One region of the Butyrivibrio sp. VCB2001 genome, then DNA from elsewhere that is predicted to be linked to it. Evidence: predicted binding sites of a transcription regulator. Region 1 holds the regulator's gene; the other holds the start of a gene.
What was found. Region 1 encodes HrcA, which represses chaperone genes, less so after heat shock. Its sites were predicted from a motif close to TGTTAGCACTCNNNNNNNNNGAGTGCTAACA; they were not measured.
Positions count from the first base shown of each region.

Region 2: G589_RS0114805 (co-chaperone GroES) is a predicted target of HrcA. The motif match lies at 2,016-2,046, and genes of this name have one in related genera.

Region 1 is NZ_AUIZ01000005.1:183,323-186,742, forward strand. It holds gene dnaK (molecular chaperone DnaK) at 1-120, opposite strand, end outside; gene grpE (nucleotide exchange factor GrpE) at 166-810, opposite strand; gene hrcA (heat-inducible transcriptional repressor HrcA) at 841-1,905, opposite strand; gene G589_RS0107915 (DUF6465 family protein) at 2,085-2,651, opposite strand; gene G589_RS0107920 (phosphatase PAP2 family protein) at 2,780-3,420, opposite strand, start outside.
Region 2 is NZ_AUIZ01000019.1:51,682-55,101, reverse strand. It holds gene G589_RS0114815 (hypothetical protein) at 23-421, opposite strand; gene G589_RS0114810 (MATE family efflux transporter) at 647-1,969, shown strand; gene G589_RS0114805 (co-chaperone GroES) at 2,093-2,377, shown strand; gene groL (chaperonin GroEL) at 2,417-3,420, shown strand, end outside.

The sequences.
Region 1 (3,420 bases):
AACGATTGAAGGTGTTGTTCTAGCGCCTTCTGCGTTAGCGATAACGGTGGGCTTACCACCTTCCATAACTGCTACGCAGCTATTAGTTGTACCAAGGTCGATACCAATAATCTTACTCATTTCTTTTTCCTCCGTTTATTATAATAAGATTCTGTATTTACTAAGTTATTGTGCTACAGCCACCATGCTGTGTCTGAGCACTGTATCATGGAACATGTATCCCTTCTGAAGCTCCTGGGCAACGATTCCGGATTCGTATTCCTGGGATTCCACCTGCATTACTGCATTGTGGAGGTTTGGATCAAACTCTTTTCCAACCGCTTCTATTGGGGTTACTCCGAGATCTTCAAGCTGCTTGATGAGCTGCTTGTAAATCTTGTTCATGCCGTCTGCAAAAGCTCCGTCTTTCTCAGCCTCGGGAACTGCTGCAAGACCTCTTTCAAAGTTATCTACTACAGGAAGGAGCTTCTCAAGGACATTGCCCTGACCAAGTTCGAACTGCTGTGATTTCTCTTTGTCGGTTCTCTTCCTGAAGTTCTCAAACTCCGCCATCTGTCTCAGGACTTTGTCGTTAAGTTCATCGATCTTTTCCTGAAGCGGATTCTTCTTTTCTTTTTTATTCTCTTCTTTTTCTACAGTAGCCTCTTTTTCAGCATCATCTTTTTCCTCCTGTGAATCAGGTGTCTGTGCTGTTTCTTTCTCTTTGGCTTCCTCTTCAAGTTCTTCCATGATGTTCTCAAGAACTTCTTCTTTTTTCTTTTCCTCAGCTGATTTAGCCTTGGAAGAAGCCTTCTTCTTATCTTCGCTCAATTCAAATTGCCTCCTTAAAGCTTATGGGATCTAATCCCTTTTATATAGATCATCAAGTGCATGACGCATATTCTTAAGCGTCGTTATAACCTTGTCGTAATCCATTCTCTTGGGTCCGATGATTCCTACGGTACCCTTCATGCCATCACCAAGCTCGTACGTTGCGGTAACAACGCTGCAGTCCTTCATGGACTGGATCGGTGTCTCGTTTCCGATGTAGACCTGGATTCCGGTCTCTTCATGGTCAGAGGAGAGTGTGTCCTCAACGATACTCGAAAGGTCCTTGGTATCCTCAAAGGTGCTGATGAGCTCGCTGGCCTTGGCCGAATCCGTAAGCTCAGGATACTTAAAGAAGTTCATCGTACCGCTGGTATATATCTGAAGGTCGTCATCTGCTGTTATTGATTCTGCAGCTGCATCGATGACGTTTCCGATGATCTCACTGTGAATTCCGGCTTCCTGCTTGACTGCTGCGATAAGTCCAAGGTTAATGTCCTCTACAGCAAGTCCGTCCAGCCTTGTATTCATGAGAATGTTAAGCTTGAGCATTGTTGCGTCATCAAGTTCCTCTTCAACAGGAATGATCTTGTTCTTAATGACGTTTCCTTCTATGACGATGGTCGCCAGAAGGTGCTCTGCATCAACCTTGGAAATCTGGATGAACTTGAGCTTGTTCTTGCGGATCTGAGGTGCTGAGATCATTGTGGCGTAGTTGGTATCAACCGCAAGGGTCTTGGCCACCTGCTTAAGGAGGTTCTCAAGCTTCTCTTCCTTATCAAGAAGCATCTCCTTCATGTTCTCAACTTCCTGTTCCTTGTCCCTGAGCATCTCATCTACATAGACTCTGTAGCCCTGGTCGGAAGGAATTCTTCCCGCAGAAGTGTGGGGCTGAATTATAAGTCCCATCTCCTCAAGATCTGCCATCTCATTTCTGATGGTGGCTGAACTCAAGTTAAGATCAGTATCCTTGGAAATAGTCCTTGATCCGACAGGCTCTCCTGTCTCAAGGTAGTTCCTTACTATTGCATGTAGTATGGTTCTCTTTCTCTCATCAAGTTCCAAGTCTGTACCCCTTCCTCTGTCTCCGGATTTCATTGAAAGGCTTTTGTTTTGAGTTGTTAGCACTCAACTCATTCGAGTGCTAACATCTTCTCTGTAACATAAAATATCACTCGCGGGAACTAATGTCAACCTTCTAAATGTTAAATATGGATAAAAAAACAGCAGGCACTGAAAGTGTCTGCTGTCTGTAGTCTCATTATATAAGAGAATGATCAAAGATCGATTCTGCCCTGTACCTTGTCATCAACAACGTAGTAAGCTGCATTCTCTTCAGGCTTTACATAAACGCTGAGCTTCTTCATAGCGTCTACATCTCCGCCCATATCGTACTTGTAGTTGTTCTTAGCGTTTGTAACGATTGTATCGTATGTAACGTTTCTGTCACCATACTGAAGAACGATGTTAGTCTTAACTTCTGTTGTTGCTGCTGCCTTCTTAGCTGCAGGCTTCTTAGCTGCTGTAGCTTTCTTAGCAGGTGCTGCCTTCTTTGCAGGTGCTGCTTTCTTTGTCTCAGCCTTCTTGGTTGTAGTAGCTTTCTTAGCTGCAGGCTTCTTAGCCTCAGTCTTCTCAGCTGCCTTCTTAGGCTCAGCCTTCTTAGCAGGTGCTGCCTTCTTTGCTGCAGGCTTCTTAGCTGCTGTAGCCTTCTTTGCAGGTGCCTTCTTCTCTTCTGCCTTTGCAGGAGCTGCCTTAACTTCTGCTGCCTTAACTTCTGCAGCTACAGGTGTCTTGATTGTTGCAACAGGCTTCTCAGCTGCATCAGTCTTCTTGATCTCTGCCATTTTTACATTTCCTCCTCAAAATCATTGTCTGATTTGTTGTAGCTCGTTAAAACAATAAAGCGATTACGAAATAGAGTTTACACTCATTATTCTGCGTTGTCAACGCATTTACAAAGTTTTAAGGACTTTTAATCCTTGATATATGCGGCATAAACAGAAACCAGTGTCAGGGAAAACAGTATTCCCGCGAGTATATCGGTGGCCCAATGCACTCCGGCCAGCATTCTTGCGCATACTCCGACTACCATCAGCACCGCAGCAGCAACAGTCAGTATTCTGACATAGCTCTTTTCGGCAAAGAGTCTTTTCCACGCGATGATGGCACTTCCGAAGACGCTGCAGATGATCAGTACATGGCTTGATGGATACGAGGTCTCAAGCTCAGTCTCTCCGGGCGGAATGATCGGTCTGTAGTTGATCGGGATCTTACTGAAAGCAACATAGATGATCGCAACCACCAGATAAAGCATTCCAAGTCCAAGGATGATCTTTCCCACTTCGGAAATGCTCTTTGTCTGCACAAGTCTTACAACGCCCATAAAAGCGAAGAATGCAACCACCAAAAACGCCAGCACCATCACCAGATCAGATATTTTGTCAAACATTTCATTATATCCCAGAAGATTTGCAACAGCTCCGTTTAATGAAGAAAAACCAACGGATGTGCCTTCCGGACCTATGGCCGCTTTGTCCACAAATGCTGTGAGAACCGAGAATATCACAGTAACCAGTAAAAGACATATCGGCTTTGTCGATGAATTTTTCTCAA
Region 2 (3,420 bases), on a different contig from region 1:
AGGTCTCCTCTTTATGTTTGCATTAAATTGTTGTGTCTACATTTGTTCCGGCTGCTGCTTCAGAAGCAGTTGTCTGTGCCTTGCTCTCTTCATTTTTTAGTTTAGCAAGAAGCTCTGACTTAGTGTAGGTTCCTGAGTTTTTGATAGATGAAAAATGGCTGTCCAGGAAGTTTGACTTGGAAGCCGAACTCTTTTTTGAACTTGCTGTTGTTGTAGCATTAGAAGAGTCAGCAGCTGTAGTGGTGGAACCTGTCTCCTGATAAGCCTTCAGTGCAGATTTGTTTCCGACTTTTTTTACATATGACTTCATAAGAGAGCCATAAGCGCCGCTCTTTATCTGATTATAATCGCCATAAAGGCTGCTCATGCTGCTGTTGAGATCAAACTTGCCGTTTAAACTTGAAAAGAAGTTTGTGCTCACTTTAATCACCTCCTTGAGTAAGTGTCTGCCAATCCGGCAAACGCCGCGCCGTCCATGGCGGGGCAAAGCATACAATTACTTATGATTATTATGCAGCAGGCCCTTTGTAAATGCAATTTACCTGATATTAAAAAAATATAAATTTATTGTAATATCGATTTATTCGATAAATCCTTTTATTGGTGGTATAGTTAATAGGCTATTAAAGAATTAGGTGGATTTTAAATGACAGAAGGTTCTATTACAAAGAAGCTGATAAGCTTTGCAATACCGCTGTTCTTTGGGCAACTTTTGCAGCAGCTCTACAATGTTGTTGACTCGGTTGTTGTGGGACAGTTCGTTGGAAAAGAGGCTCTTGCTGCTGTAAGCACGACAGGAAGCCTTATATTTCTTATGGTCGGATTTATCAACGGCCTCTTTATGGGTAGCAGTGTAATAATAGGAAAGAGCTATGGGGCAAGGGACTATGACAAGGTCTCTGTGGCTGTACATACAGGCATTAAATTTGCAGTTCTGATGGGAATTACACTTACGGCTGTGGGCTTTTTCTTTACACCGGTGATCCTTGGATGGATGGGGACTCCTTCTGACGTTTTACCAAGCTCAACACTGTATTTCAAGATATATTTCCTCGGCGGACTCGGAAATGTTATGTACAATGCCTGCTGCGGCGTTTTTCAGGCGGTGGGTGATTCGAAAAGACCTCTGTATTATCTGATGGTCAGCACGATCGTCAATACTTTACTTGATATTTTATTTGTAAGATTTTTGAGCTTTGGGATCGGCGGAGCAGCAGCTGCTACGGTTATTGCTCAGTTTATAAGCGCAGGTCTTGCTTTTTCAAAGCTTACGCGCGTGGATGGACCTCACAGGATAACCATATCCAAGCTTGTTATAGATCCTCAGATCATTAAAAAGGAACTGGCTCTGGGCTTTCCAACAGGAATTCAGAACAGTGTTATCGCTATCGGCAATGTTGTCGTACAGTCTAACATCAACGCTTTTGGGGCAGATGCAATGGCAGGGTGTGGAAGTTACTTCAAGCTCGAGGGATTTGTCTTTTTACCGATTGTATGTATGACTATGGCACTGACCACGTTTGTTAGTCAGAATCTCGGAGCGGGATTGTATGAGAGAGTTACCAAAGGCTCCAAGATAGGCGCCTTTATCAGCGCAGGCGCTGCAGAGATCATAGGTGTTATAACATTTGTCCTTGCACCTGTGCTTCTTAGAATGTTCTCACAGGATCCGGAGGTACTTGCTATCGGAGCTATGCAGGCAAGGACCGAGAGCCTTTTCTATTTCCTGCTTGCAACAAGCCATGCTCTGGCGGGAGTTTACAGAGGAGCAGGCAAGACTACCGTTCCCATGATCGTAATGCTCTCAAGCTGGTGCCTTTTGAGAATAACCTATATCACCATCACAGTAAGACTCATACCTGTGATCAATGTCATCTTCTGGGCTTATCCGCTTACCTGGTGTACCAGTACAATCATATTCATCATCTACTATTTCAGGGCAAACTGGATGAGACAAGAAAAATCATAAATATACTTGAATGACATGATAAAAGGTGCTAATATATGTTCTTGGAGGTTAGCACTCAATAGACCAGAGTGCTAACAAATAAAAAAGTAAATTCATAAGATTACATAAAGGAGGCGTTTTGTAATGAAGTTAGTACCACTTGCAGACAGAGTTGTATTAAAGCAGCTTGAGGCAGAAGAGACTACAAAGTCAGGAATCGTTCTTCCCGGCGCTGAGAAAGAGAAGCCACAGCAGGCTGAGGTTATAGCAGTAGGACCCGGCGGAGTTGTTGATGGTAAGGAAGTTAAGATGGAAGTTAAGAAGGGTGACAATGTCATCTATTCTAAGTACTCAGGAACAGAAGTTAAGCTTGATGATGTAACATACATCATTGTTAAGCAGAATGATATTCTTGCAATCATTAAGTAATTTTGCGAAGTAAGAAAAAGAAAATCGGAGGCAATAAAAATGGCAAAGACAATTAAGTACGGCGCTGACGCCCGCACAGCTATGGTAGAAGGCGTTAATAAGCTTGCTGATACAGTCAGAGTAACACTTGGACCAAAAGGAAGAAACGTAGTTCTTGATAAGTCATACGGTGCACCTACAATCACAAACGATGGTGTTACTATTGCAAAAGAGATCGAGCTCGAGGATTCTTACGAGAACATGGGAGCTCAGCTTGTAAAGGAAGTTGCTACAAAGACAAACGATGTAGCAGGTGACGGTACAACAACAGCTACAGTTCTTGCACAGGCTATGATCAATGAGGGTGTTAAGAACCTGGCTGCAGGTGCTAACCCAATCGTTCTCAGAAAAGGTATGAAGAAGGCTACTGACGCAGCAGTAGAGGCTATCGGCAAGATGGCAACCAAGGTTAAGGGCAAAGAGCAGATCATGAGAGTAGCTGCTGTTTCATCAGGAGATGATGAAGTAGGACAGATGATCGCTGATGCAATGGAGAAGGTTTCTAACGATGGTGTTATCACAATCGAAGAGTCCAAGACAATGCAGACAGAGCTTGACCTTGTAGAAGGAATGCAGTTCGACAGAGGATACATTTCAGCATACATGGCAACAGATATGGATAAGATGGAAGCTACTTTAGAGGATCCATACATCCTTATCACAGACAAGAAGATCTCTAACATCCAGGATATCCTTCCTCTTCTTGAGCAGATCGTTAAGACAGGAAGTAAGCTCCTTATCATCGCTGAGGATGTTGATGGTGAGGCTCTTACAACACTTATCGTTAACAAGCTCCGTGGTACATTCAATGTAGTAGCTGTTAAGGCTCCCGGATACGGCGACAGAAGAAAGGCTATGCTTGAGGATATCGCTATTCTTACAGGCGGTAAGGTTATTTCTTCAGATCTTGGTCTTGAGCTCAAGGATACAACAATGGATGACCTTGGAAGAGCTAAGAGCATCAAGGTTGAGAAGGAGAAGACAACAATCGTTGACGGTCTTGG